Regions from separate parts of the Shewanella sp. SM101 genome, predicted to be linked through region 1. Evidence: predicted binding sites of a transcription regulator. Region 1 holds the regulator's gene; each other region holds the start of a gene.
What was found. The regulator sigma-54, encoded in region 1, starts transcription at its own class of promoters, with help from an activator protein. The targets are predictions, from matches to a motif close to GTTGGCACGNNNNTNGNNT.
Positions count from the first base shown of each region.

Region 2: flhA (flagellar biosynthesis protein FlhA) is a predicted target of sigma-54. The motif match lies at 8,671-8,689, and genes of this name have one in related genera.
Region 3: flgA (flagellar basal body P-ring formation chaperone FlgA) is a predicted target of sigma-54. The motif match lies at 7,518-7,536, and genes of this name have one in related genera.

Region 1 covers NZ_JAKKRH010000032.1:31,344-41,469, reverse strand. Annotated here, with positions in the region: gene L5M38_RS16990 (PA4780 family RIO1-like protein kinase) at 304-1,164, shown strand; gene L5M38_RS16985 (transposase) at 1,882-2,115, opposite strand; gene L5M38_RS16980 (OmpA family protein) at 2,788-3,477, shown strand; gene L5M38_RS16975 (molybdate ABC transporter substrate-binding protein) at 3,743-4,579, shown strand; gene mgtE (magnesium transporter) at 4,659-6,023, opposite strand; gene L5M38_RS16965 (HPr family phosphocarrier protein) at 6,274-6,549, opposite strand; gene rapZ (RNase adapter RapZ) at 6,536-7,390, opposite strand; gene ptsN (PTS IIA-like nitrogen regulatory protein PtsN) at 7,387-7,830, opposite strand; gene hpf (ribosome hibernation promoting factor) at 7,833-8,120, opposite strand; gene L5M38_RS16945 (RNA polymerase factor sigma-54) at 8,149-9,627, opposite strand; gene lptB (LPS export ABC transporter ATP-binding protein) at 9,735-10,126, opposite strand, start outside.
Region 2 covers NZ_JAKKRH010000012.1:83,002-93,127, reverse strand. Annotated here, with positions in the region: gene L5M38_RS08705 (chemotaxis response regulator protein-glutamate methylesterase) at 1-82, opposite strand, end outside; gene L5M38_RS08700 (chemotaxis protein CheA) at 103-2,352, opposite strand; gene L5M38_RS08695 (protein phosphatase CheZ) at 2,368-3,105, opposite strand; gene cheY (chemotaxis response regulator CheY) at 3,119-3,502, opposite strand; gene L5M38_RS08685 (RNA polymerase sigma factor FliA) at 3,550-4,263, opposite strand; gene L5M38_RS08680 (MinD/ParA family protein) at 4,256-5,137, opposite strand; gene flhF (flagellar biosynthesis protein FlhF) at 5,142-6,524, opposite strand; gene flhA (flagellar biosynthesis protein FlhA) at 6,536-8,635, opposite strand; gene flhB (flagellar biosynthesis protein FlhB) at 8,818-9,948, opposite strand; gene fliR (flagellar biosynthetic protein FliR) at 9,967-10,126, opposite strand, start outside.
Region 3 covers NZ_JAKKRH010000012.1:44,602-54,727, reverse strand. Annotated here, with positions in the region: gene flgH (flagellar basal body L-ring protein FlgH) at 1-675, opposite strand; gene flgG (flagellar basal-body rod protein FlgG) at 687-1,475, opposite strand; gene flgF (flagellar basal-body rod protein FlgF) at 1,486-2,229, opposite strand; gene flgE (flagellar hook protein FlgE) at 2,402-3,763, opposite strand; gene flgD (flagellar hook assembly protein FlgD) at 3,846-4,616, opposite strand; gene flgC (flagellar basal body rod protein FlgC) at 4,641-5,057, opposite strand; gene flgB (flagellar basal body rod protein FlgB) at 5,060-5,464, opposite strand; gene L5M38_RS08480 (CheR family methyltransferase) at 5,608-6,447, opposite strand; gene L5M38_RS08475 (chemotaxis protein CheV) at 6,547-7,467, opposite strand; gene flgA (flagellar basal body P-ring formation chaperone FlgA) at 7,673-8,380, shown strand; gene flgM (flagellar biosynthesis anti-sigma factor FlgM) at 8,456-8,779, shown strand; gene L5M38_RS08460 (flagella synthesis protein FlgN) at 8,782-9,207, shown strand; gene L5M38_RS08455 (LPP20 family lipoprotein) at 9,350-9,799, opposite strand; gene L5M38_RS08450 (FlgO family outer membrane protein) at 9,796-10,126, opposite strand, start outside.

The DNA of each region.
Region 1 (10,126 bases):
TTATTTCAACTGGCTTGAATTGGTATATTCGCCGCGGAATATGGCTTGTTGTTTTGAGTCTGGTTTTATTTGGGTGAGCATAAAAGAATATTCTTTTAGTTAAAGTGGTATTTTCAGTCTCTTTCTTTGCCAAAGCGCTGAGTAAATCTGGTATTGTGTTTAACACGCAAGTGCATTAGTTTTTACTTAAAATTCGTTTAACAATCCTAAACTATATTCATCAAACTTCCGCTGGAGACCGCTTTTGTATGAAGATTTGCCCGCAGTATTCCATATCATGCCTAAGTAAGGTATAAGGGCGCTATGAAAACTCCGAAACGAATCCAACCCCTGGTTGATGAAGGACTGGTCGATGAGGTCATTAGCCAGTTAATGAGCGGTAAAGAAGCGACTGTGTACGTTGTACGCAGTGGTGATGATATCCGCTGTGCCAAAGTCTATAAAGAAGCGGACAAGCGCAGTTTTAAGCAAGCTGTGTTATATCAAGAAGGCCGAAAAGTCCGTAACAGTCGTCGTGCGCGCGCGATGGAAAAAGGGTCTAAATTTGGCCGCGATCAGCAGGAAGAAGCTTGGCAAAATGCCGAGGTTGAAGCACTTTACCGTTTAGCGAATGCAGGTGTGCGGGTGCCAACGCCTTACGGCTGTTTCGATGGTGTGTTGCTGATGGAGTTAGTGACGGATGCCGAGGGCAATGTCGCGCCGAGATTAAACGATGTCAGTATGTCGGCAGAAAAAGCATTGAAGGATCATGCGTTGGTGATGACCTATGTTAAACGTATGCTCTGTGCGGGGTTAGTGCACGGTGACTTGTCTGAGTTTAACGTGTTAGTTGATAGTGAAGGGCCAGTGATTATCGACTTACCTCAGGCCGTCGATGCCGCTGCAAATAACCATGCTAAATGGATGTTAGCGCGTGATGTGAATAACATGACTCAATACTATGGTTTGTATGCTCCTGAGCTGCTAAAAACACAATACGCCAAAGAAATTTGGGCCTTGTTTGAAGCCGGTGAATTGAAGCCTGAAACGCCATTAACGGGTGAGTTTACCGAAGTGCTGGTTGAAGCCGATGTTAGTGCGGTCTTGGAAGAAATCCAAGCAGCCTTCGAAGAGGCACAAGAGCGTAAGCAGCGGATCCAAGAGGCAAACGAAGAAGACTATTAATCGTCAGTCGTTGTTTTTCACCCATAAAAAAGACGCTCAAAGTAGCGTCTTTTTTATGCTAAAAATTAAGTGAAATTATTATTTTTGTTATTGATTTTATTGTTGTTATTTAATTTTTGGCGTTAGCCAATCCTTGGCTTAATCCCCGATGGAAGCTGGGGCCATCCTTGTTGCTACAAACAAGCTAGCAATCATCGAACAGTGTGATAAAAGGACAAGAGTTGAGAGAGAAATATGTTCATGACTTGGGGGAGCACAATTCACATATTTAATCTTTGGGGAAGACAACTCCCTCAATCCTTGCCGAAACCTTGGTCACTCTTCAGTCAATCTATGTAATACCAATCACGGCCTTCCTTGGCGCACTACACTCATTGCAGTGCTGGATCATCATTGATTCTGTGAATAAAATGACAAGGCCAGAGAGAGAAATATGTTCATGACTTGGGGGAGCACAATTCACATATTTGATCTTGGGGGAGATAACTCCCTCCCTAGTCTTGCCGAAACTTTTGCATTGTCCCTATCCGTTTATTGCTGTTAATACTATTTCCCAATCTTCGCTGGGTTCATCAATTTGGACGACAAGGCCGGACTAAAAAGGGCGCTGTTATTATTGTTGTTAGCACATCTTTTACATCGTTAGCGTTATCAGCAGGGCGATATGCAATCTCGTCCGGCCTTGTCTATTCGGGCACGTTTAGCTTGTTGTACAGGCTAACCTATCGTGCGTAGCTCTTGATTGAGCTGTTTAATTTTTTTCTGTAGCTGGGCAATCTCACTCATTAATGCGCATTCTCTTTGCTGGGGTTGCAGATCGCTTTCTCGCACCCATTGGTAGACTGCCTTAGCAGATAAACCGTATTGACGTGCAACATCCGACAGTAAGCGACCTTGTACTTTAACCTCGGTGATAACATGTAGCTTGAGACTATTTTCTGCGATTCCCATGAGCGTTCCCTCTTTTACTGCCTTCGAACCAAAATATGACCGTTTGCGTTGCCTTTTATTGATGATAGTGACGCTGTTCTAAATCCCACTGGCTCAAACCTAGATGGCGCAGACAAATCCATTCGTGGCGACATAGTGCGATAAAGTTCATGACCGTTTTCATACTTCCTCCTTCATGACCCTAAATACTCGAGCCCATTTTCTGTCTCGATAGGTCCATTTAATTTGGATTAATCCTGTTGAAGTCGACTCTAGTTTTCGGCGATGTTTACCGCGTCTGACTGTCTACTCACTTAGTAGTATGTAAAATTCGTGCCAATATTCTAATTTTTATTTTATCCTTTTAAATCATTGCATTGCACCTTCGATTAAAACGGCGTTATTTTTTAGTGCTGCCAATAAAGGTGCAAGGTGCACTATTTCGGTGCCATAGACTTGATATGAAATTGGGCGGTACAAGCCATGATTGAAGCCCGAAATCTGTATCTTTGCTGACTAAAATCTGGATTAGCATAATTGAAGATGGATAAAGGATTGTCTCCAGCGCAATTGCTTATATACTGCCTGCTTTGTGGCAATCCCTAGGTCATTCGTATTACCTAATGGACGTGATATTTCTTGCCCTTTTGAGCGGTATTCACAGTCATCAATCATATAAAGAGGTTATAAATGATGAAGTGTTTTCAGGCAGTGCAATCTAAACCATCCCTGTTAGCCATAGTGGTAATGACAACCGCGCTAGTTGCATCGGGTTGTACAACAATCAATCCCTATTCAAACGAAGAACAAACCGCTAAAGCGACCAGTGGCGCATTAATTGGTGCCGTCGCGGGTGCCGCAATTGGAGTGGTATCTTCGAGCAAGAGCGACCGCGGTAAAGGTGCTTTAATTGGTGCTGCATCGGGCGCTGCAGTCGGTGGTGGTATTGGTTATTATATGGATGTGCAAGAAACCAAATTACGCCAACAATTAGCCTCAACGGGCGTGAGTGTGACCCGTAACGGCGATAACATCATTTTGAATATGCCTAATGAAGTGACCTTCGGCGTAGATCAAACCGAGTTAAGTGACGGTGCTAAACGCGTGCTGAATTCAGTGGCGGTTGTGGCCAAGGAATACAGCAAAACGCAGCTTAACGTATTAGGTTATACCGACAGCAGTGGCTCAGACTCTTACAATTTACGTCTGTCACAGGTCCGTGCTAGCGAAGTTGGTAATTACTTGATGAGTAAAGGCGTTGCCTCTGCCCGTGTAAAATCAAAAGGTATGGGTGAAGCGAGTCCTATTGCATCAAATGCCAATGCAAATGGCCGAGCACAAAACCGCCGCGTTGAGATCATACTAATACCAACGGGTAAATAGTCTGGTCTAAGCACAAAGTTCTCGCTGAAAAAGTCGCCAGGGGCGACTTTTTTGTTTTCAGTGGTGGGCTAATTGAGTGATTAGCTTGCCGTGCTTCAATTAGACAATTTGTCCTTTATGAAGCGCACCTTGAGTGACCTGCACCACAAACATATCACTGCTAATTACCTTGGGATGAGTTCGGCTTGATCCCTTTATCGATTTCACGTTCTGTATGGGAATAAGTCACAAGAATGACTTTTAGTGCCTAAAGGAGAATATGACTATGATAAGCCAAAATGTGTTAGTAGCCTTGAGTTTAAGTCCTGTCATCATGGTGACGGCTGTACAAGGAGTGCCGATGAAAGCCGAAGTGACCACAGGAGCCGCGCCGATAGAACTGCGCGCCGCAGGCAGTCTAAAGGCTGCGATGAGTGATATTATTACTGCTTATCAAGCACAGTCGCAAATGAGTGTTGTAGCGCAATATGCGCCCTCAGGTTTATTGTTAAAACGCATTCAAGAGGGCGAGAAAGTCGATATCTTTGCCTCGGCGAATATGAAACATCCACAGGCATTAGTGGATTCGGGTCAGGGCGAAGCGGTGCAAATGTTTGCCCGTAATCAACTCTGCGCTGTTGCTCAAGACACAGTTCAGGTGACGAGTTCGACGTTACTCGATACCTTGTTAGATCCTAAGATTAAAGTCGGCACCTCAACCCCGAAAGCCGACCCCGCGGGTGATTATGCCTGGGCCGTTTTTGCTAAGGCCGAAGCGGTAAAACCCAATGCGAAAGCTGCGTTAGAGACCAAGGCATTACAACTGGCGGGCGGCCCTGAGAGCGTTAAACCGCCTAAAGATCGCAACCCCTATGGCTGGGTGATGGAAAACAAGCAAGCGGATATCTTTTTAACCTATTGCACTAATGCTGTGCTGGCTAAAAAAGAAGTGCCGAGTTTACAAATCATCGACTTACCGCAGGAGCTCGCCGTGGGTGCCGACTATGGTTTACTGGTTTTACAAGGCGCTAATACTGCCGCTAAGCCGTTAGCTGAGTTTATTCTATCGACAAAAGGCCAAGCGATTTTGAGCAGTTATGGTTTCCAACCTCCGGCAAAATAGCCTTCTTTAGTTTTCCTGCGGGATAAAAAACGGCACCTTTGAGGTGCCGTTTTTGTTATTAGCTCAAACTGTTAAAGCGTTAGTTCATCAAGTAGAGCGTCGCTAACCCGAGGAAGGCGAACAGGCCAACCACGTCAGTGACTGTGGTGAGCACCATACCGCCAGCGAGGGCAGGATCGATTTTAAGTCTTTTTAAAATCAATGGAATACTCGCACCTGCAAGCCCTGCTACTGTCATGTTGATCAGCATGGCGCTACCAATTAATCCCGCCAGTGCCATATCATCCTTCCATAGCCACACGGCGACAAAGACTAAAATAGACCACATCAAGCCATTGAGAAAACCAATAGATAGCTCTTTACCGATAAGCCAGCGGGCGTTGCTTTGGCCGATATGGCCTAAAGCAATACCACGGATCACGAGCGCTAAGGTCTGATTACCGGCAACACCGCCCATGCTAGGGACAATCGTCATTAGGATGGCGATAGTGGCAAATTGCTCAATAGTGCCTTCAAACATATTGCTGACCGACGAGGCGAGCAGGGCGGCGAATAAGTTAATCGTGAGCCAGAGCGAGCGACGTAGGGTACTTTTTAGTACAGGACCAAAGGTATCTTCATCTCCGTCCATCCCCGCCATACCCATCATGGAATGTTCAGCATCTTCGCGGATAACATCGACTACGTCATCGATTGTGATACGCCCGAGCAGCTTACCATCACTGTCGACGACAGGTGCCGATACCCAGTCATTGCGTTCGAATTTCTGCGCGACTTCGCTGTCGGACATGCTCACCGGAATACTTTGAATATTGGGATCCATGATATTGCGAATTGTGGTGCTTGGCGCGCAAGTCAGTAGATCTGCCAGCCTAACACCGCCAAGGACTTTGTCCTGTTTGTCGACCACATATAAGGTATCTGTGGTGTCGGGTAGGTTGCCCCTTTGCCGAAGATAGCGCAGCACCACATCGATATTCACATCGGGTCTTAAGGTGACTGTATCTGTGTTCATCAAGCTGCCGGCGGTCTCATCTGGATAAGATAGAGCTTGTTCTACCCTCAGGCGATTTTGCTCCGTCATCGATTGCAACACTTGTTTGTAAACGGCGTCGGGAAGACTTCGCAGAATATAGGCGAGATCGTCGGTGTCCATGCTTGCTGTCGCTTTCGCGACTCGCTCAGGGCTCATGCTGCGGATCAGTGGGTCTTTGAGTTCTTCACTCAACTCATCGAGTATGTCGCCTATTTGTTCCTGATCGATGAGCTGCCACAGTACTTGTCTGGCACTTGGCGGTGATGATTCTAAGATCAGTGCGATATCTGAGGCGGCCATTTTTTGCAGCATATTGCGCACGTGTACGAACATGCCGCTGCTAAGCGCTTGGTTTAACTGGTCAAGACTATGTCCGGTGTGATCGTTTTCTGCATTATCTACGGGCATTTGTCCTCCATGGTGCGGCAAATTGGTTTGAGATCTTGGTGTCGGGCTAGGATTTAGCGGTGACTAAGCGTCAGTCGATGACACAGATTAAGGCGGCTAAGGTAAGGTTAAGGCCAGCGCAATGACCGCTAGTGTAATCGCCTGTGGCTTGTATCGTCGAGCGACAAATGTCTTGCCATGTGTGAATGACAAGTTTTTTAAACTAGACATGAAGTGAAACTAACGATGAAGTGCTTAGTGTGAAGTGAAACTAACAGGCTTCGTCAAACTTAGCGTCGATTAAGGCACAAATGGCATCGAGAGCCGGCTCTGCATCTGGGCCTTCGGCGATCAGCTTAATGGTTTTACCCATACCAGTTTCAAGCATCAGTAAGCCAAGTACACTGGCGGCCGATGCTTGTTTATCGCCTTGGATTAAGGTGATGGTCGCATCAAACTCGGAAGCCAGTACCACCAACTTAGTGGCGGCACGGGCATGTAAACCGAGCTTATTACAGATGGTTATCTGACGTTCAAGCTTTGGCATTATTGAGCTCTCGATGACGGGCATAAACTTTATGTTTACCGTTACTAAAGCGTTTTGCCAATTGCTCTGCGACGTAAACCGATCTGTGCTGTCCACCTGTGCAGCCAATCGCCACAGTTAAATAACTGCGATTGTTACGCTCGAGGTGCGGCAGCCAAGTCTCCAGTAAATTTTCGATTTGCCAGATGAACTTATTGACCAGTGGTTGGCGATTTAAGAACTCAGCTACGGGTTCATCTAAGCCAGTCAATGGCCGCAGCGCCAACTCCCAGTGGGGATTGGGCAGGAAGCGCACATCGAACATAAAGTCGGCTTCGGTGGGCATTCCGTGCTTAAAGCCAAAGGACTCGAAGTTGATCACGAGTTCTTTATCGACACTACCAAGGAGAATTTGTCTGACTTGGTCGCTTAAATCATAGATATTCAGATTCGACGTATCTATGTAGTGATCGACCAGTTTTGACATAGGCTCGAGCAGTTTTCCCTCCAGCTTTATCGCTTCTTGCAAAGAGACTCGGCTCTTCGACAAAGGATGCAAACGGCGGGTTTCGCTGTAACGCTTGAGCAGAATTTTATCGCTGGAGTTAAGGAAGAAGCTCGTTAACTCAGTATCTGGAGGTAGGCTAGCGAGTTGTTTCACTAAGACCTTATCCTGCTCAGGCATGTTACGCACGTCGACACTGATGGCGACGAGATCGTTACTGCCTTTGAGTTGCTCAAGCAAACTGCCAATCAATGGCAAGGGAAGGTTATCGACACAATAATAGCCGAGATCTTCGAGTACCCTAAGGGCGACAGATTTGCCTGAGCCTGAGCGGCCCGACACTATGACCAGTTTCATCCAGTGATTACCTGATAGAGTTCCGTTTCATCATGCGTCTTGCGTAATTGCTTTAATATTTGCTTGTCGCTCAGCTTTTCGGCCATGCAAGACAAGGTACTTAAGTGCTGCTGACATTGGTCTGCAGGCACCAGTAGTGCAAATAAAATATCAACAGGTTGCTTATCGATAGCATCAAATGCTATCGGCTCTTCACACTTAATTAGTATGGCAATGGGCTGATCTATATCGGCTAGTCGACCATGTGGAATGGCGATGCCGTTACCTATACCTGTGCTCCCCATCTTTTCGCGCGCCACTAGGCTTTCGAATATCTCTTGAGATGAGAGGGTCGGGTACTGGGCAGCGACTAAGTCGCTGATGAGTTCCAGTACCTTTTTCTTGCTGCCCGGAGTGGCGCAGGTAGTGCACTCCGGCCGCAGTATGGTACAAAGTTCCATTATTAGTGTTTTGTTAACTTCTCTTTGTGTTTAATAACCTGACGGTCAAGCTTGTCAATCAGGGCGTCTATAGCGGCATACATGTCAGCATGCTCTGAAGTAGCAAAAACTTCACCACCTATGAGGTTTATTCTCGCTTCGGCAATCTGTTGCATTTTCTCAACATTGAGCACAACGTGCACATTATTGATCTGTTCGAAATGGCGTTCAAGTTTTGAAAACTTTTCTTCTACATATGCACGTAACGATTCGGTAATTTCGATATGGTGCCCACTTAGGTTTATTTGCATAGAAACGTCCTCCGATATCCACTGTAGGTTATAAACTTTTACGCTGATTAGAAGGTGGAATAAGCATAGCCTCTCGGTACTTCGCAATGGTTCTGCGGGCTACGTTGATCCCTTGTTCTGCCAGAAGTTGTGCCATCTTACTATCGCTTAATGGTTTTTTCTGGTTTTCCGCTGCAACCAGTTTCTTGATAAAGGCTCTGATTGCTGTGGATGAGCACTCACCACCATCGTCAGTACCGACGTGGCTAGAGAAGAAGTATTTTAGTTCAAAAAGTCCCTTAGGGGTATGCATGTATTTTTGAGTTGTGACCCGTGAGATGGTGGACTCATGCATTTCTACCGCTTCGGCAATATCGTTAAGCACCATAGGCTTCATGGCTTCTTCACCGTACTCAAAGAAACCTTGCTGATATTGCACTATGCAATTAGCAACTTTAAGCAAAGTATCGTTACGGCTTTCTAGGCTCTTAATAAACCATTTAGCCTCTTGCAGATGGCCGCGAATAAATTGGCTATCGGCTTGGTTTTTGGTACTGCGTGCCATAGAAGCATAATGTTGATTTACATTGATTTTGGGCATGCAGTCAGGATTAAGCTCAACGACCCAGCGGCCATTTTTCTTCGACACAGACACATCTGGGATAACGTATTCGTCATTATTGGGCGTGATCAACAAACCTGGGCGAGGATTGAGGGTTTGGATAAGTGCTATACCATCCCTTAATTCATCTTCTTTTAATTTAGTCTTACGCATCAATAATCTAAAATCACGGGCGGCGATCAGATCTAAATGATCTTTGATCAGCATGCGGGCGTTTTCTAGGTTGGGAGTATCAGCGGCGAAATGCGACAGTTGGATCAGCAGGCATTCACTTAAATCGCGGGCGGCAACGCCTATGGGATCAAAATGCTGAATGCGCTTGAGTACGGCTTCGACTTCGTCAAGCTCAACTTCAGGATTGCCCATGGCTTCGAGAATTTCTTCAGTGCTTTGGGTGAGATAGCCCTGATCGTCGATGGCATCAATAATGGCGGTGGCAATGGCTAAATCGGTTTCAGAAAACGGCGTGAGGTTTTTTTGCCATTCTAAGTGTTCGTACAAACCTTCACTGGTCTCGCCTTGGAAGGGCATATCGTCTTCACGACTGCCGCCGGGGCCTGAGTTTGGGGAGGCGGTAAACACTTCATCCCATGTGGTGTCCATGGGGAGCTCATCGGGCATGGATTCTTTGGTTAGCGACTCTGCCGTGTCTATGGTGGAGCTGTCTTTTTCTGGTGGCAGAGTGCTAGATTCACTGAAATCCGTATCGGATAGCGTTTGGTTTACAGGGGGTTTAGTGGCGTCGAATTGATCCTCTTCCAGCTCGAGAAGGGGATTAGAATCTAATGCTTGCTGGATCTCTTGCTGCAGTTCTAATGACGACAGTTGCAACAGACGTATGGCCTGTTGTAATTGTGGCGTCATGGTTAACTGTTGACCCAGTTTGAGCTGGAGTGACGCTTTCATGTTACCGCTGATCCCTACGTTATTATTGTTGGAGGAGGTCGCTTATTATCATTTTGAGTGAAGCCTAATGGCGGTATAAATTGTCTCCATAGGCTTCGCTCGATTAACTATAGCCTGAATTGTTCACCTAAGTACACAGCCCTAACTTGCTGATTGTCTAAGATCTCTGCTGGAGTTCCTTCGGCAATCAGGTTTCCGTGACTCACAATATAAGCATGTTCACATACATCTAATGTCTCGCGGACATTATGGTCTGTGATCAGTACGCCAAGGCCGCGACTTTTGAGTTGTTCGATAATCTTCTTGATGTCGATAACCGAAATAGGATCGACGCCGGCAAACGGTTCATCGAGCAAAATGAACTTAGGATTAGCGGCTAAAGCCCGCGCAATTTCGACGCGACGACGTTCGCCACCCGACAATGACATGCCTTGGCTGTCACGGATGTGGGTGATATGAAACTCTTCGAGCAGATGTTCTAGTTCTTCTTCTCGTTCTT
Region 2 (10,126 bases), on a different contig from region 1:
GTTCAGGATCTTGATTGACTATTTCACTAACACGTCGTCTGAAAAAACTTGAGTCATCAACGACTAATACTTTAATGGCCATTCCATTCCTTAGCTTGGAAACTAATTCTTACTTTTCGCATAATGCTTTAGCAATCCAGGAACATCTAAGATCAGTGCAATACCACCATCCGATGTAATTGTCGCACCAGCCATCCCAGGTGTGCCATGTAACATAGCGCCAAGAGGTTTAATAACGACTTCTTCTTGTCCTATTAAGGCATCCACTACAAAACCAATTTGCATCATGCCTAATTGCACGATAACCACATGACCATGCTTTTTATCGCCATGTTTAAAGGTGGTTTTGTTTCTATGTAGCCAGTGTTCCAAATAGAACAAAGGTACGGCCTTATTACGCACTATGACAGTCAGTTGCCCATCAACAATATTGGTTTTTGTGAGATCGAGATGGAAAATCTCATTCACGCTAGATAGAGGTAATGCAAACACTTGTTTAGCGACATCGACCATTAAGGTTGGCATAATCGCCAGTGTTAGCGGTACTTTAATCTCAAGTATCGTTCCCTTACCTTTCATGGAATCAATATGTACAGTGCCATTCAGCTGGGTGATACGAGTTTTTACCACGTCCATCCCAACACCACGGCCTGAAATATCTGAAATCTCAACTTTAGTTGAAAAACCTGGTGCAAAAATCAAATTATAGGCTTCGCTGTCTGTCATCCGCGAAGCAGAATCTTCATCGAGCACACCACGGTTTATGGCAATTTTTTTGAGTTTTTCAGGATCCATGCCTGCGCCATCGTCTTCGATTTTCAGCAGTATATGGTCGCCTTCCTGACTTGCAGATAAGGTAATCGTTCCCGTTCTTGGCTTACCACTAGCTTCACGCTCGTTTGGCATCTCGATACCATGGTCCACAGAGTTACGCACTAAGTGGACGAGTGGATCGGCAAGCGCTTCAACGAGGTTTTTATCTAAGTCAGTTTCTTCACCGACCATGATCAAATCAATTTCTTTGTTTAGTGTACGAGCAAGATCACGTACCACCCGAGGGAAACGACCAAACACTTTCTTGATCGGTTGCATACGGGTTTTCATCACAGCGCCTTGCAAATCGGCAGTAACGAGATCTAAGTTCGCGAGAGCTTTCGACATCTCCTCATCATCACGGCTGATGCCTAAGCTCACCAATCGATTACGCACTAACACTAACTCACCCACCATATTCATGATCTGGTCGAGTCGTGCAGTATCTACACGTACCGTTGTTTCACCCTGAGGCACATTCGCAGAGCTAGCCTTAGCAGGTGCTTTATCGACAACCGCAATTTCCACCTTAGGTTTTGCAGCAACGACTGGGGCAGGAGCTGGTACTGCGGCTTTTACTGGCGCAGGAGCATGTGGTGCAGCAGTAGGTGCTACAGTCGAAACAGGGGGCGTAGGCGCTTTTACTTCAGCTTTCGCAGGTGCTCCGCCTTTCCCATGGAGTTCATCGAGTAATCGCTCAAACTCATCATCGGTAATTTCATCAGCATCTACAATCGGTTGAGGCGCAGGTGTTGCCACAACCTTAGGCTTAACAGGCACTTCAGCCTCAGCTTTAAATTTACCTGAGCCATGAAGTTCATCCAGTAACGCCTCGAACTCATCATCAGTGATGTCATCACCTGATGTTGAAGGTGTTTTAATTGGTGCAGCAGGCTTGACAGCAACAGGCTCAGATACAAATGTGGTAGCAGCGACCGCAGGTCCCTTTCCTGAACCATGAAGCGTATCCAATAAAGCTTCAAATTCAGCATCATTGATATCATCGATACTTGAAGACGTATTTTCAATGGAAGATGAGTTATCACTTATGTCAGCAGGGATTTCTTGAAGGGTAGGAGTATCAATAATGACTTCAACAACAGGTTCTGGCTCTACAACCTTGGCAGAAGCGACTTCAGATGGCAAAGGCGCACCTGAACTGAGCATTTTAAGTCTCGCTAACAAACCTGAATCGGCGGGGTCTTGTTGCTCGCCCTGCTGGGTTTGCGCAAACATGGTATTAATTGCATCAACAGCCTGCAAAATAATATCCATCAACTCTGCGTTAACGCTACGCTTGCCTGTCCGCAATAAATCGAAGGTATTCTCAGCCTCATGACAAACATCAACCATGGGAGTTAAGCTAAGAAAGCCAGCGCCACCTTTAACGGTATGAAACCCTCGGAAAATGGCGTTTAGCAAGTTTGTGTCATCAGGATTATTTTCAAGCGCAACGAGTTGCTCTTGCAGAAGCTCTAAAATTTCACCGGCTTCGATTAAAAAGTCCTGGAGTATCTCTTCATCTACATCAAAGGCCATCAAATTGACTCCCAGTTAGAAACCCAGACTCGATAGAAGATCATCCACTTCGTCTTGACCCGTTACTACATCTTGACGAAGCTCGGCATTCATTATCGGCCCTTCCGCTTCAATATTATTTTTCTGAGCAATCTGACTTTCAATCATAGGCTGCTCACCAAATACCGTCAGCATAGAAACCAGATTACTTTCAACTTCCATTACTAAATCAATAACACGGCGTATCATTTGCCCTGTTAAGTCTTGAAAATCTTGCGCCATCAATATTTGATTCAGCAATTCACGTAATCGAATCGAGTCGTTTGAACTACGGGACATAAGATCTTGGACATCGTGACAAAGGCCCTTAAATTCACTCAGTGCTATCTCGCGTCGCATTAATTTGTCCCAAGATGGCATGACTTTTTGAATATTAACCGTTACGGCATTGGCCAAAGGTAAACATTCTTCAACCGCATCCATGGTTTTATTTGCCGCTTGTTCAGTCATGTCAATAACGTAATTTAAACGTTGCTTGGCATCGGGAATTTCTGTATTGGCTAATTCAGAAAGACGATTATCAACTTGAAAATCCATCAGCGCACTATGAAGTTGCCGAGTTAATTTACCTACTTCTTCGAATAATTCTCGTTGCAGTGGAGCAGCAAGCTCCCGAAATAAATCATCTGCCTGACTTTGCTCACTTGCACTTAATAATTCAACTAAATGCTGAGCTTGCTCGAGCGTGATGAGCCCTGATGTTTGTGACTTCATAGCTCATCCTTGCTCAAGCGAGTCGTTCGAATATTTTATCTAACTTCTCTTTCAGCGTTGCAGCGGTAAAAGGCTTAACCACATAACCATTCACTCCCGCTTGAGCGGCAGCAATAATCTGTTCACGTTTTGCTTCAGCAGTTACCATTAATACGGGTAAATGCTTTAGCGAATCATCAGCGCGAATTGCTTTTAACAGATCGATTCCTTGCATACCAGGCATATTCCAATCTGTAACAACAAAATCAAAATCCCCCTTTTGCAACATCGGCAGGGCTGTTGAGCCATCGTCTGCTTCTTGGGTGTTATTAAACCCCAAGTCTCGCAACAAGTTCTTGATGATACGCCTCATTGTCGAAAAATCGTCAACAATGAGAATCTTCATATTCTTGTCCAAGGTTTCCTCCGGTGAGCTGACATTCTGTGCTCGATTAATAATTATACTTATGTCCAGTGCTTGAGTTTAGCTTTCAATCGCAACATTGCCTGACTTAATATCTGGCTAACCCGCGATTCACTGACTTCAAGAATGGCGCCAATCTCTTTTAAATTCAATGCTTCATCGTAGTACAGGGATAACACTAATGCATCTCTTTCAGGCAATAATTTAATTGCCTCAACCAGAGCAGAATGAAATTGGTTCTCAGCTAATGCTTCAAATGAATCATCATCGGACCGATCACTCACTGTAAGTATATCCTGAGATACGCCTAAATCTTCTATCCCTATGATTTTTCCGACAGAAACATCGTTAAGAATATGATGGTACTCATCGAGCGTCATATCAAGTTTTTCTGCAATTTCTGTGTCGCGTGCATCACGGCCCAGTTCTTGCTCTAACTCATCAATAGCGTGTGCAACCTTACGATTATTTCGATGAACGGAACGAGGGACCCAGTCGCCACGACGAATTTCATCTAACATGGCTCCACGTATGCGTATGCCGGCGAAGGTTTCAAATTTCGCACCCTTGCCACCATCAAACTTGGATGATGCTTCTAGTAACCCCATCATCCCAGCTTGGAGTAAATCATCTAACTGCACAGATGCAGGTAGTCTGGCGAGTAAATGATGCGCAATTCTTTTAACCAACGGAGCATACTGTTCAACGATCGACGATTTATTGTCTAAACAAGTATACGCAGCGGCTTTATTCACTCGTTTTTTCCTCTTGAAAATCTGGTCGTTGTACTAAACGCTCAACGAAAAACTCCAAATGCCCACCAGGTTGCTGCGGCACAGGCCAACTCAAAATTTTATTTGCCAATCCTTGATACGCAATTGCCGCTGGTGATTTAGGATAAGCTTCAACCACCAATTTTTGTTTACGAACAGATTTACGTAAGTTTTCGTCAAATGGAATCGTAGCGACTAATTCAAGTGCAACATCTAAAAATCTGTCGGTCACTTTACTGAGTTTAGCAAATAATTCCATACCTTCGCGTAAACTACGCACCATATTGGCAACTATTTTAAAACGGAACACGCCATGCTCACGGCTGAGAATTTTAATCAGGGCGTAGGCATCGGTAATCGAAGTGGGTTCATCACAAACAACGACTAGCACATCCTGCGAAGCACGTGAGAAACTGAGCACCATATCTGAGATCCCAGCAGCAGTATCTACGACTAGAATATCAAACTGAGTCCGCATCTCACTAAATGCACGGATTAATCCAGCATGTTGCGCAGGGCTTAATTCCACCATCCCCTGTGTTCCTGAGGTGGCAGGTACTATGCCTATCCCCTTAGGACCACGCACGATAATATCGTCAAGCTCTGCATCACCAGAGAGAACATGAGAGAGGTTACGCTCGGCACGAATACCCAGCATGACGTCGACGTTTGCTAAGCCAAGGTCAGCGTCAAGTACCAAGACACGCTTGCCTTTTTCGGCTAATGCCACAGCAGTATTAATAGAAACGCTGGTTTTACCCACGCCTCCTTTACCACCAGTGACCGCGATTACTTTCACTTTTTCGTTATAGGGTTGATTCATCATACGTAAACCACTTGCTTGATCCAGGGTCATAAATCTACTCAAATGCACAGGCCATATTATCTGACCACGCTGTGTCTTGTAATGATTGTTGTTCTGTACTATCTAACGCTGCGAGTGCCTGCTGGGCTAAATCTAGGGTATCCGCAACTTTCATATCTTCAGGAACTCTTTGTCCATCAGTAATATAACTTAATGGTAATCCGTTTTGGATCAACACACTTAATGCCCCTGCTAACGACACAGATTCATCGAGTTTTGTGAGAACGACACCAGATAGGGGAATGCGTTTAAAATGATTGACTGCATCTTGCAGCACACGGCGCTGCCCTGTCGCAGACAGTACCAGATAACTGCGGATAGGTATCCTGCTATTTGCAGTTAAATTATCAAGTTGCTGGTAAAGGCGCATATCTCGCTGTCCCATGCCAGCCGTATCTATCAATACTAGCTTGCGATTCCTAAACTGATAGAGAATTTGCTCTAATTCATTTAGATCATGAGCTTGCTTTACTGGGCAGCCCATTATTTTGCCATAAGTTGCTAATTGCTCATAGGCTCCAATGCGATAATGATCTGTGGTAATTAAAGCAACATGTTCAGCACCATGATGTGCCGCAAAACGGGCAGCAAGTTTAGCTAATGACGTTGTTTTACCAACCCCAGTAGGACCAACTAATGCAACCACTCCGCCCTGCTTAACAATGTCATCGCCCTGATTATCAAGCATATTCGCAAGACTTTGTGGTAATGCTCTGACTAATTCAGCCGGCGTATAATGCTGGCTCAGCGCGGCTAATTTATTCGCAACCACAGGGGAGAATTCAGCCTCAAGCAATTTGGCTTCGAGCATAGCACCAACGGGATCGATGCGTTTTTTATGTTCCGTCATCAAGGAGGATACTTGATGTGTAAGTAAATTACGCAGTGATGCTAATTCATCACGCATAGCCTCAATATCAGCACTTTGTTTCTGTGATGTTTGTGGTTTTTTATCAAACGAGGAAGGTGCTTCACGACGTTCTGGTTTCACAGCAGTAGGGGCTTGTAAGCCCTTAGCCCATGCTGGTAACTCGGCATCAACTTGCTGATGTGACATTTGTTGATTCAAACGGCTTTGCTGCTTCTCAAGTAAGGCTTGTAATGAGTCTGCAGGTGCGGCTGGCTTAGCGCGAGTTTCTACACGAACTGGCTGCTTAGCACCCAGGGACACGAGATCGTCGCTCACGTCCATAAAGGTCGGTGCTGGCGCAGTGGCTGCAGTTTTCGCTTTAGGTTCGTCATAGTCAACGGCAGCGACAATTTCGATGCCACCGTTCACTTTTTTATTTGACATAATGACGGCATCTGAGCCGAGTGTTTCTTTCACTTGGGCCAGTGCGGCGCGCATGTCTTTGGCAAAAAATCGTTTAATCTTCACTTATGCGTCCTCTACTGGCCGACTGCAGATACGATACGTATTTGCTTCTCATCAGGTATTTCTTGATATGAAATGACTCTGAGATTAGGAATAGTATGTTTAACAAAGCGTGACAGCGTCGCGCGTAACATACCTGACGTCAACAATATGGCGGGTTGTCCGACCATTTCTTGCTTTTGAGCCGCGTCGGCAAGGGACTGCTGCATGCGTTCTGCAAGACCGGGTTCAATATTAGGACCATCACCACCGGTTGCTTGCATTGACTGATGCAACATCTGTTCCAACTCTGGCGCCAAAGTAATGACGGGGATTTCGAGCTCTGGGCCAGAGATTTCCTGAACTATCATACGTTTCAAAGCGATACGTACAGCGGCAGTCAAGACTTCAGTGTCATTGCTCTTAGTGCCATATTCTAACAAAGTTTGCACTATAGTACGCAAGTCTCTAACTGAAACCCCTTCATTTAATAGGTTCTGCATCACTTTTACGACATGTCCTAGTGGCATGATATCTGGAATAAAGCCATCAACCAGCTTAGGTGAGTGTTTCGCAAGCATATCCATCAGTTGTTGCACTTCTTCGTAGCCTAACAACTTAGCGGCATTATTTGTGAGTAATTGACTAATATGAGTTGCAACAACAGTGGCGGCATCGACGACGGTATAACCTAATGTTTGTGCGTGCTCACGTAACTCAGGAGCGATCCATACCGCTTCTAGGCCAAAGGCGGGATCGCGCGTTTCGATACCATCGAGTTTGCCATAGACTTGACCAGGGTTGATCGCCAATTCGCAATCATGACGAATATCTGCCTCTCCGACGACGACGCCCATTAATGAAATGCGATACGCATTAGGCGATAAATCTAAGTTATCGCGAATATGCACCGCGGGCACTAAGAAGCCTAATTCCTGAGACAACTTTTTACGCACGCCTTTAATGCGGCTTAGTAACTCGCCACCTTGGCCCTTGTCAACCAGAGGGATCAAACGATATCCGACCTCAAGACCAATAGTATCAACATGATGTACATCGTCCCAACCTAGCTCTTTAGGCTCTTTATCTTGTCTTTCTATTGGACCCGATTTAACTTGTTCTAGCGCTTTAAGACGTTTGTTTTCATTTCGTTTATAAACAAAATAAGCTGCACCAGCAGTCATAAAGGCAAAGCTTAAAAACGCCATGTGTGGCATACCAGGAACAATACCCATGACAAACAGGACTCCGGCGGCGATACCCAATGACTTATGACTGTCAAACATCTGACTCATCATCATTTGGCCCATATCACCCGACTCGTTTTGACGAGTCACCATCAAGGCTGCGGCGATTGACAATAATAAACCTGGGATCTGCGCCACTAAACCATCACCGATAGTCAGTAAGGTATAAATTTCAACTGCTTCAGAGAAACTTAAACCATGCTGCACAATTCCTATGATGAAGCCACCTACGATGTTGATCACTAAGATCATGATACCGGCAATCGCATCCCCTTTAACGAATTTGGACGCACCGTCCATCGCACCATAGAAATCGGCTTCACGGGTCACTTCAGCACGGCGTAATCTTGCTTGATCTTGGTTTAAGGTTCCGGCATTTAAATCGGCATCGATTGCCATTTGCTTACCAGGCATAGCATCTAAGGTAAAGCGGGCGCTAACTTCAGCGATACGACCAGCACCTTTAGTCACCACTGCAAAGTTGATGATAATCAAAATGATAAATACCACTAAACCAACGGCATAGTTACCACCGATAACCACAGAACCGAAGGCCTCAATCACCTTACCCGCGGCATCACCGCCATTATGACCCTCAAGTAAAACCACACGAGTAGAGGCAACGTTCAGCGCAAGACGTAATAACGTCGCCACTAGCAGGACACTTGGGAAAGCAGCAAAATCCAACGGTCTATCAGTATAAATTGCGACTAATAATACGATGAGCGCTAAGGCTATGTTGAATGAAAAGAGTATGTCTAATAGAAATGGAGGGATAGGTAAAACAATCATGGCCAATGCAGCAAGCACAACCACCGGCGTGCCAATGCCTTTAAAAGTGCTGAGCCTAATTTGTTTTACTTGACCAAGAGTCGCTTTAACATCCATTCGCTATAACCTAAACTTTGACGTGTAATAGCATAAAGCAAAAAACGCGCCAACAAGATTAAAGCCATTAATGAAGGAAAGATATGTACTGTGACTGATTGATATACATAAAATTAGCCATAAAAAACAAATGAACTCGACATCATCAGCTTTACCAATGACTACCATCTGAGACTAGTGGTTCAATATTTCAATTCATCTGGTATAGGTTGATTAAGTGGGACAGGAATAGGTTTACGACCGCGTCCTTTTTGATATTGGCGCAGCTGGAATACATAAGCCAAAATCTGTGCGACAGCAGTAAACAAACCTTCAGGGATCTGCTGGTCTAACTTAGTCGTATGGTAAATCGCCCTTGCAAGTGGTGGGGCCGAGACAATCGCAATATTGTGCGCGCGGGCAATCTCACGTATTTTAAAGGCCACATCATCAACACCTTTCGCTATCACAAAGGGAGCCGCAGAGCGCTGCACATCGTATTTAATCGCAACGGCAAAATGCTCAGGGTTAACGACAATCACATCGGCATTTGGCACTTCAGCCATCATACGCCTTTGTGCTAGTTCACGTTGCATCTGCCGTATATGCCCTTTCACCTCAGGTTTACCCTCAGTGTCTTTATATTCATCTTTTACTTCTTGTTTGGTCATCTTAAGTTGCTTGTTGTGATTCCAAATTTGGAACGGCACATCGATGACGACAATAAATAAAATCGAGGAACATAACAGGATAAACATCCAAACCAACAAATCTAATGCATGGTAAACATTACCTGGAAGATGGTCGCTAGACAGCAACATAATGTCATTGAAATAGAAGCTTAATAAAAAATAAGCAGAAAACGCTACTACCGAAAATTTTGCAATACCTTTGGTGAGTTCAACCAGAGCCTGTACGCCAAACATACGTTTAAAACCAGCAAGGGGACTCATTTTACTGGCTTTTGGCATCATAGCTTGGGTCGAAAAATTGATCCCTCCAAGAGAGACGTTACCGATAAACGCAACAACCACAATCAGTAGCATAATTTTAGCCATGGGCCAGGCTATTTCACTCGCAACAACACCCCACACGTTGAACATTTCATTAGTATCAAAAATTTGCGCCCTATCCATGGTAAATACAATTTCAAACACCCGAGTTAGGCTAATGGCCAAACTCGGGCCTAGCATATAAAACCCACATGCCGCCGAAATCAATACCGCTGCAGTCCCGAGTTCTTTCGAACGTGCAATCTGTCCTTTTTCCCGCGCCTGTTCTAGACGCCTCCCCGTGGCTTCCTCTGTACGTTCGCCACTTGATTCTTCAGCCATGGGCTTCTCCTAATCCCATCATATCAAGCCATCAGCGTTACATTGGAGCGCTAACATATCGCAAAGCAGCACTTGAGCCGTCGACCATACTTCATCGAAGTGTGCCATTACCGGTGTTAGGGTTAACCACAGAATAAACAGTCCACCAATCATAGTGATCGGAAAACCAATAGAGAAA
Region 3 (10,126 bases), on a different contig from region 1:
TTAGAAGGGCCACCAGTCGCTCATAAAGAACTGGCTTAACCAGCCCACTTTTTGAGCATCTGCGAAAGTGCCAGTGCCACTGTATTGAATACGGGCATTGGCCATTCGCGTTGAATCGATAGTGTTATCGGGTTTAATGTCCTGCGAGCGAACCAGACCTGTGACGCGAATAAACTCATCACCGTTGTTAATTGAGATCCATTTTTCGCCGCGGATCACTAAGCTGCCGTTGTTCAGCACTTGCATCACGTTTGCCGAGATGCTGCCATCTAAACTATTACTCTGATCCGCATCCGATTCACGTTTAGTGTTCATGCTATCTTTGTAACGCAAATCAAGTGGCACACCGCCAACGGAGATATTACTGCCACCGGCGAAGATAGGATCTAAGCTCATGTCAGAGCCTTTTTTGATCTGATTGCCTGCACTCTTCTTAGCTTGAGTCGACTCTTTCAAAACGATAGTGATAATGTCACCAACTTTGTGAGCACGTATATCCGAATACAAGCTAGATGCTTGACTGTCTTGATAAATAGAACCAGTCGCGGCAATTTTTGTCGGCGGTGCCTCTGGGTATACCGGCGCGTAAAAGGGATCATCCGCAAGGGGTTTCTTTTGCGTCGAGCTACAAGCTGCAAGCAATAACGCGACGGCCAACACAAGATATCTAGCCATGATGTTTGCCTCTATAAATTCTGAGTCACGTAAGACAGCATCTGATCTACCGCTGAAATCACTTTGGAGTTCATCTCGTAAATGCGCTGACTTTCGATAAGGTTCACCAGTTCCTCGGTCACGTTCACGTTAGAGGTTTCTAAGGCGCCTTGACGAATAGCACCCATACCATCTAACGAAGCGGTACCTTGAATGGGCGTGCCGCTCGCACCAGTTTCCGTATATAAGTTTTGTCCCATAGGATCTAGACCCGATGGATTAATAAAATCCGTCATAGTCAACTGACCCACGACTTGGTTCTCAGCGGTACCCGGCGTTTTTACTGAAACTTCACCCTCTGCTGAAACGGTAATACTGGTCGCATTATCAGGAATAGTGATCGCGGGTTGTAGCAAATAGCCAGAACCTGGCGTCACAATCTGACCCGTATCGTCTAAGGTAAACTGACCATTTCGAGTATAAGCAGTGGTTCCATCAGGGAGCTGGATTTCAAAAAATCCAGGACCTTCAATCATGAGATCCAGTGAGTTATCCGTCGTCAGCATGTTACCCTGAGTAAACATTTTTTGAGTGGCGACGACTTTCGTACCCGCACCTATGTTTAATCCGTTGGGTAGCTTAGTGTTAGATGCACTAACACCACCCGCTTGGTTAACTGTTTGATAGAGTAAATCTTCAAATACTGCGCGGCTTTTTTTGTAGCCCACAGTGCTAGCGTTTGCTACGTTGTTTGAAATCACTGAAATATCAGTTTGCTGTGCGTCTAAGCCAGTTTTACTAATCCATAACGCCGGATGCATAATCTATCTCCTAACTAATACGCATTAATGAAGATGAAGCGCGATCATTCTCTTCCGCGGTTTTCATCATCTTGACTTGCAATTCAAACTGCCGCTGAAGATCAATCAAAGACACCATTTCATCAACAGGGTTAACGTTACTGCCCTCTACGGCACCACTTTCAACTGCGACGAAAGGGTCAGCTGGTGCTGGTTCACCTGACATTTGTCGAAATAATCCATCTTCACCACGCATCATCTGCGCATTGCCGGGATTGACTAACTTCAATCTCGCCACTTCTTCTATCACTTCAGCAGTCGCCCCTTGAGGGCGAACAGACACTATGCCATCCTGTGAAATAGACACTTTATCAATAGGTAATGGCAGCACTATCGGGCCAGCGTCCCCCATCACGGGATTGCCTCTGTCGTTATACAACATGCCCGTCGCATCGAAACTGAGACTACCTGAACGGGTATAAGCTTCACTGCCATCTTTAGCCTGAACGGCAAACCAGCCATCGCCTTTAATGGCAACATCGAGATCCCGTCCAGTGGTTTTAATCGGACCAGAGCGAAAATTAGCTGACGGAGATTCTGTCATCGCAAACACCCTTGAAGGCAACCCTTCACCGAAGGCTTGCATCGATCTGGCCTGCGCCATATCTGATTTAAAACCATCGGTATTAGCATTGGCTAAATTGTTCGCACGGAGTGCCAGCTCATTCATATTTTGCTTAGCGCCACTCATGGCGACATAAAGGAATTTGTCCACAGACTGCTCCGTCAAATTTTCTACATGACGATATCAAAGCAAGCATCGTGCCAATAAAAATTAATTTTAATTTACTGATAAAATTGAAGAATAAGGAAATGAAGTGAGTTGACAGCAGGATAAAGGCTAAGTGTTGCCACTGGCGGCAACACTTAGTTAAATAAAGTAATGATTAGCGGATTTGTAATACGGTTTGTTGCAGCGTGTTATTCACTTCAAGGGTACGAGAGTTCGCTTGGAAGTTACGCTGCGCCGAAATTAAATCAACCAGTTCAGTCGTCAAATCGATGTTCGATTGCTCTAACGCCGATGAACTGATGCTACCAAAAGTTCCACTATTTGCCTCACCCGCTAACGCTGGACCTGAGTTCAAACTAGCCTTCCACGACGTATTACCCACTTGCGTTAAACCTTGTTCGTTAGCAAAACGAACTAAAGCAACCCGTGCTAAAGGCACGGTTGAACCATTAGAATAACTCGCGGTCACTAAACCATCTTCGCCGATTTCAACGTTAGTTAAGCGACCTACAGTCGTACCATCTTGCGTCAACTCAGTTGCACCAAAAGGAGCCGCATATTGCGTTGGGGCATTAAACTTCACAGTCAAATCTTGAGTGCCATCGGCACCAGCCCCTAAAACACCCGCACCACTGACGCCCAAAGCCTCAGTCTTGACTATAGCAGGATCACTACCAGTGTAGACACCAACAGAATTAAACTTGAGTACAGAGCCTTTCCAACCACCAGCAGTTTGAGCTGTGCCCGTTGCATCAGGCGTACCATCGCCGGTGGTATCTGTTTGATAAGTACCAGCAGGACCGGCTAAATCGACTTGCTTTCCATCAACAGCATAGTAAGCCACCCAATTGTTCTCACCATTGTACGAACCATCTTTGGGCTTAACAAAATAAGTGGTCATAATATGTGGCTCACCGAGTGAGTCATAAATTGTCATTGATGTAACGTTATTGTAGGTTTTTGCATCTAGAGGATCAAATGCCGCGGGGTCGAGTGCACTTTCCTTAGCATTTAAGTTCATTTGTAAAGTAACATTCTCCGTCTTTACAGGGCTACCCGCAGTGTCTGGTATTTGTACCGGCTTAGCCGTCGTTAAACTCACTGATGTTGAGTTCCCATCTTTATCCACTGGGAAAGTTTGCAAATAATTACCAGCAGAATCAACCATGTAATTATTTTTATCGACCTTAAATGCTCCAGCACGGGTAAACGAGTGGTCTAATGTACCCAGTTCAGAGGCTGTAACGAAAAAGCCACCACCTTTAATCGCCATATCAAGGGAGTTATTCGTCAACTGTAAGCTACCTTGATGGAATTGTTGTGCCACTTGACTCGTAGCAACACCACCACCGACAGCAGTTTTAGCATTCGAAAAAATAGAATTAGCGTAAACATCCGCAAATTCAGCACGGGACTCTTTAAAGCCTATGGTGTTCGCATTAGCAATGTTATTCGCCGTAGTGTTTAAATCTTTCTGCGCGGCAGAAATGCCACTCAATGCAATGTTAAACGACATAATTCACCTCTACACTTGACTCAATTCATTTATGAGCGACTTACGCCCAATTCGGATACTGCAAAAATTCTTTTAGGCAAACTTAGGTTTCAGACACAGCTAACACATCGGTTAACTTGATGCCCATACCGCCTCTCAAGTTAAGAATCGCGCCAGTACTGGCCGTACCGAGAGAAACGCTGGTCACATGAGCATAGGTCGAGACTGGCAATTCTTGGGATTTACCATCCACTAAACCACTCGCCTTGATCGTATAGTTACCTGCGGTTACAGGTTTTCCATCTTTATCGAGGCCATCCCAGTTAACATCGACATTGCCCCCCTTACTGCCATCAACTTTAAAGGTGGTCACAACTTGGCCTTTCTCATCCTCAACACGTACAGTAACTTCAGGAATTTTAGCTGGCGTGCTAATCACACCTTTTATTGTTGGGCTTTCAGCTGAAATGTTACCTGTATCAGTTGGGATCAATACCTTGCGACCAACAAGTCCTGATGCCTGTAATGCTTGGCTTGATGTCATAACACCGTTTAAATTAACGATTTCCTTATTCAACTTAGTAATACCATCAACCGTCGAGAATGATGCCATCTGCGCAATCATTTGGTCGTTGTCGACGGGCTTAAAGGGATCTTGCATCGATAACTGTTGGCTTAATAACGAGAAAAAGTCATCTTGAGTTAACTGCTGGCTTTTTGCTTCCGGTACTATTGAATCTTTTGGCAAACGTATGCCATCAAGAAACGGATTACCCGTTGAGCTGGTTGATGAATTCGTCGTAACGGCATTTGGCTGACTCTTATTTTGAGCCGTCTGCGCCGACGCTTGGTTAATTTGATTAATGAGGCTCACAGCTTACCTCCTAAGTAACACATGTTATTTACCCATCCCAAGTGTTTGTTGCAGCATAGACTTAGCTGCTTCAGCGACTTGAACATTCATTTGATATGAGCGCGAAGCAGAAATCATATCTGCCATTTCTTCCATGACATTAACATTCGGTTTATAAATAAAGCCGTCCGCATCCGCCATTGGATGATCGGGCGAATATTCTTTTAGTAGTGGTCGATCACTTTCAACAATACCTTTTACCGCAACACCTTGAGAGGCTTGTTGCTGGCTTTGAGCTTTAGCCATTTCAGCTTCAAAAATAGGATGACGGGAACGATAGGTCTTATCTACGCTACTCGAGACGGAATCAGCGTTAGCTATGTTACTCGCCGTGGTGTTCAACCTGACCGATTGAGCCGACATTCCCGAGCCAGCAACATCAAATATGCTAAATAAACTCATGATTAATCCCCTCTCAGCGCTTTCTTCATGCCACTAAACTTACTGTCTAAAAAGCCTAATGACATTTGATATTCAAGGGCATTTTGCATGAATGCCGATTGTTCCTGTTGGATATCAACGGTATTGCCATCACCGGTATCGGGTTGATTTGGCACACGGAACTTAACAAATTGACCTGTCAACTCAGCAAGACCAAAATGCTTGTCTGACTCTTGCATTTCAAGACTATTACGCTGCTGTTGTTGGCCACGGGCGGCCTGCATTGCCGCAGAAAAATCAACATCACGGGCTTTATAATGTGGCGTATCGGCGTTAGCGATATTGCTCGAAATGACTTCAGCTCGCTGCGCTCTAATACCGAGAGTGTACTGATGCACACCCAGTGCATTATCAAAATTGATCGCCATAAAATTGCCTCCTCGTGTTACTCACGGAAATAAAGCAATTCATGTGCCAACATAGGGGAATAATGAGAATAACAATAGAGATGAGCAAGTGATGGATAAAAAATTACCGACAAATGTCGGTAATTTTCTTTAAAGCAGCAGACTTAAGTCTTTTTCTGGTAATAAATCCCTGGATTACAACGGACCATGTCAAACTCATCCGTTAAACCAGCTATAGATTCAGAAGCACCAAGAAATAAGATCCCTTTGGGATTAAGAGCGGCAGCGAATTGCCGCAAAATTTTTGCCTTTGCCTCAGACGCAAAATAAATCAGCACATTGCGGCAAAAAATAATGTCGAACTTACCAAGTAAGCTATAACTTTCAAGCAGATTATGTGCCCTAAAGTTCACCAAACGCTTAACATTATCCTTTAACTTCATATTGCCTGAAGGCAAAGCATCAAAAAACTGACGCTTTCGCTCCTCGGATAAACCGCGCGCTAATGCCAAGCTATCGTACTCAGCATTTTTGCAACGTTCCAACATGGAAGGCGATAAATCCGTGGCTTGAATTGACGCACTACCCGCGAGCGCACCAGGCTTCTTCTGTTGATACTCAAGAATCGTCATCGCCAATGAATAGGGTTCTTGCCCAGATGAACACGCGGCTGACCAAATCTTAAGTGGACGACCTAAACGACTGTACTCAGGTAACAAAACGTTATGCAATAACTCAAATGGATAACGATCACGAAACCAAAGGGTTTCATTGGTCGTCATAGCATCGATCACTTCAGCCCGAAGCGCACGTTCCGTTGGCTTCATCGAATGCTTAACCACATCGGATAAGGATGGCAGGTTATATTTGCCCATCAGAGGAGCTAGACGACTGCGCACCAGATATTGCTTATTTTCACCCAGTACGATGCCGCTGTGTTGCTCTAAGAACAACCTAAATTGATTATATTCAGCTTCAGCGAGTGATTTATTTGGCACATTCACATCCTAAATCCTATAGCAAGCACCAAAATCAGTGCGAAACCATCATGTTATAAAGTCGAGATTATAGCGTAAAGCGTATCTAGGTACTAACTACTGCACTTACAAACTTAAGTGTTTATTCACGGCAGCAGCCAGTTCGTCGGGATTAAACTTAGCGATAAAGTCATTGGCCCCCACTTTTTGAACCATTGCCTGATTGAATACACCACTTAACGACGTATGCAGTACCACTTTAATATGCTTGAGCTTAGGATCGTCTCGGATCTCAGCGGTCAAGGTGTAGCCATCCATTTCAGGCATCTCAATGTCTGAGATAATGAGAGGGATTTCATCGGCAACATTGTCCATTTCTTTGGCGATTTCTTTAAGCTTATCTAATGCTTCTCGACCATCTTTTGCGGTATCAATTTGTAAGTTCAATGACTCGAGTGAACGAATAATTTGCTTACGCGCCACGGCAGAATCATCGATAACCATAATATGGTAATGCTGGGTTCTGTCGAGGGTCAGTTTTTCATTGGCTTCTTCACTGATAGCGGTTTTAACCGGTGAAATCTCATCTAAGATTTTTTCTACGTCGAGAATTTCAACCAATTCACCTTCAATTTCAGTTACAGCCGTCAGATAAGAATAACGACCGGCACCTTGCGGCGGAGGCATAATCGCTTCCCAATTCATGTTGATAATCCGCTCAACAGAACTGACCAAGAAACCTTGAACGCTACGGTTATATTCAGAAATAATGATGAAACAGTTTTCAGTACTCGCTAAAGGTCTACCACCTGTTGCCGCACTCAGATCAATAACTGAAATAGTCGTACCGCGAATATGCGCGACACCTTTAACATAAGGATTAAGTTTAGGCAAAGTAGTCAGTGGCGGGCACTGCAGTACTTCTTTCACCTTAAACACGTTAATCCCAAACCGTTGACGTCCGTTTAATTTAAAAAGCAGCAATTCTAAACGGTTTTGACCAACGAGCTGGGTTCGTTTGTTGACTGAATCAAGAATACTCGACATAACTCTGCCTTGTTGTTCTGTTTATGTACGGCCCTATGACTCGTTTGAGTATAGGCATATTAATTGCTTACGTCTTATCTATCGATAAACATAGTCGAAACTGAGTCAATCTTCTGACAGTGATGCAAAATATTATTACAGTAGTCAGCTTCGAACTTGATAAAAGTATAGGTGCATTCTGGCGTTACAAGCTAGTCTCTTCATTATGAAAGTAAATTTAGTCTGTTTTTTTAGTGTTTTCGCCCTCTTCATGCCCGCTTTTGCGAGTGCAGAGCCTATTGTTCCCACCGTATCGGCCATCTCAGAATTAGCTAAAGCGCTTATTTCAGAAAAGATATCCGTGCCCGTTAATGCCAAAGTCGATATTTCGCCGCAAATAGTTGACGCAAGAATGCTGCCGTCACAATGCTCGTCGCCGATTAAGGTTGAATTGGCTAGTGACAGGGAAATTAGCCGTAATAACACCCTAAAAGTCAGCTGCGATACGCAAGATCTCGCTTACCCTTGGCAAATTTATATCTCGGTTAGAGTGGATATTTTATTCCCCGTTGTTGTCACAACTGAAACCTTAGCACCTGGCGAACTCATCTCCCCTAGCCAAGTTGAAATCCGTTACATTGAGCAAAATAGTTTACGAGGCGCTGAGTTTGATGACCCAAGTAAATTAGCAGGTGTACGAGTAAAACGACGCGTCTCGAAGGATTATCCTATATTGAGCAATAACTTATGCTTCGTTTGTAAAAATGATTCGGTATCTATTTATGTTCGTTCTAACTCATTCGAACTTAAAACTGCGGGCGAAGCCCTACAAGATGGCAATAAAGGCGATCGGATCAGAGTCAAAAATAGCAGTTCAAACAAAGAACTAGATGCTATAGTCACGGGCATTGGCGAAGTTGAAGTAAGAATGTAAAATAATCTAAAGCTTTTTTATAAGCTGCCGATACCCCAGTTAAGAAATCCCGTACACACGACGCTGGAGCCGAAAATGGCAATTGATATTAGCAAACTCAACACTGCAACGACCACACAAGTTCGTTCAGGTGCAACTAAAACTAGCAGCGATCAATCTGCTCAAGTTGCCACAAAATCGACAACACCACAAAGAAGCGACTCAGTGGTGATTACAGCGCAAGCGCAACAACTTCAAGGAGCTCAGACTAAAATGGCGAGCCTTCCTGAAGTTGATCAAAAGAAAGTGGCCGAAATTAAACAGGCTATCGCCGAAGGCCGCTATAAAATTGACCCTGAAAAGTTGGCTGCCAATATTGCAAGTTTTGAAGCCGAACTTAATGACTTGAATAAAGAGTAACTATGACTGAAATAGCTAAACTGGTAGATCTACAACACGCCCATTTGGCTGTTCTTAAGCAAATCATACTCAAGGAAAAAGGCGCTTTGGTTGACCAAAACGCCGATTTACTGCTTTCTCTTGCTAACGAAAAATCACAATGTCTGAAAGAACTCAAGACTAATGACGATATTCTGGCAAACCACACTGATAAGTCTCAACTCACTCAGCAAACCGAACTCGTGCATAAAATGGCCGTTGTCAAAGACGCATTAACTGAATGCAAAGAACTGAACGATCAAAATGCCAGTTTAATTGAGATGAATTTAGCCAGTCTCAATCGCTTCGCTCAAGCTTTACAAGCCAGTAGAAACGCCTCCAGCCTTACGTATAACGATAAAGGCAAGACCTCAACTATCTCAAGTTTAGGCAATGATTTAAAGGCCTAACAGGCGCATCAATTCCTACTCTGTATTTCCCGCTTCTAAGCTCTGCTCTGATTAAAGATTAGACTTTGATACTTGTGCAGAAAAAGAAAAGCCGCATAACTACTCGCATAGTACGCGGCTCAATAGAGTCATGTAGAAATGACTAGAAATACGTGACTTCTTTCACTCGTTGTGGACGACTCTGTTGTTGATACAGCGCCCATACCTGTGAAAAATCCAGTTCTAACTCAGTGACATAATGATCGCCAGCCGGATAACTCTTAACGACCCGCGCCCCACGGATCACACCAGAAACCGACGCTTTAACATTATCGTCCGTCAACATCCAATCACTGACACTGCTGTTTGCCGTTATTTTCTGCCCATAAACTTGTTCTACTAATTCACGATAGGCCACAATTTTTGATGCTTGCATGGCCATCAACACTCTTTGTGATTGCTCTTTAGCCGGTTGAGTCGCTAAGGGCGCATATCCTATGGCCGTTAACTTAGGAAAACTCGGCGGCGGCACATCCTCCCATTGCACATATCTATCTTTAGCAGCGCAGCCAGTTAGCATTAGCGCCGCAATAACTAAAAGGTAGCGTTTCATTTTCCATCTCCTAAAACACGCACTTCATTCATGCCTGGACTCGCCTGACGATATAAGATGCCATTTTGTGACACAATTTGCTCCGAAGGCTGCATGTAGTTTGCCAACTCTTTTTGAGTCACAAAAGTTTGAGAGGCCGATACCACACGATTGTTACTTATGTTCACAATCCGAGTATTGATCGCCATACCATTGGTAACTGGGCTCATAGTCGAAACGACAAGATGCTCAACGGGAAGATTTTTCGACAATTGTTGCCAATCTCGCGTCAAAATAAAATCCCCATTAGCCGTCACTCTCAAGCCATCTGCTAAATTTAAATCAACC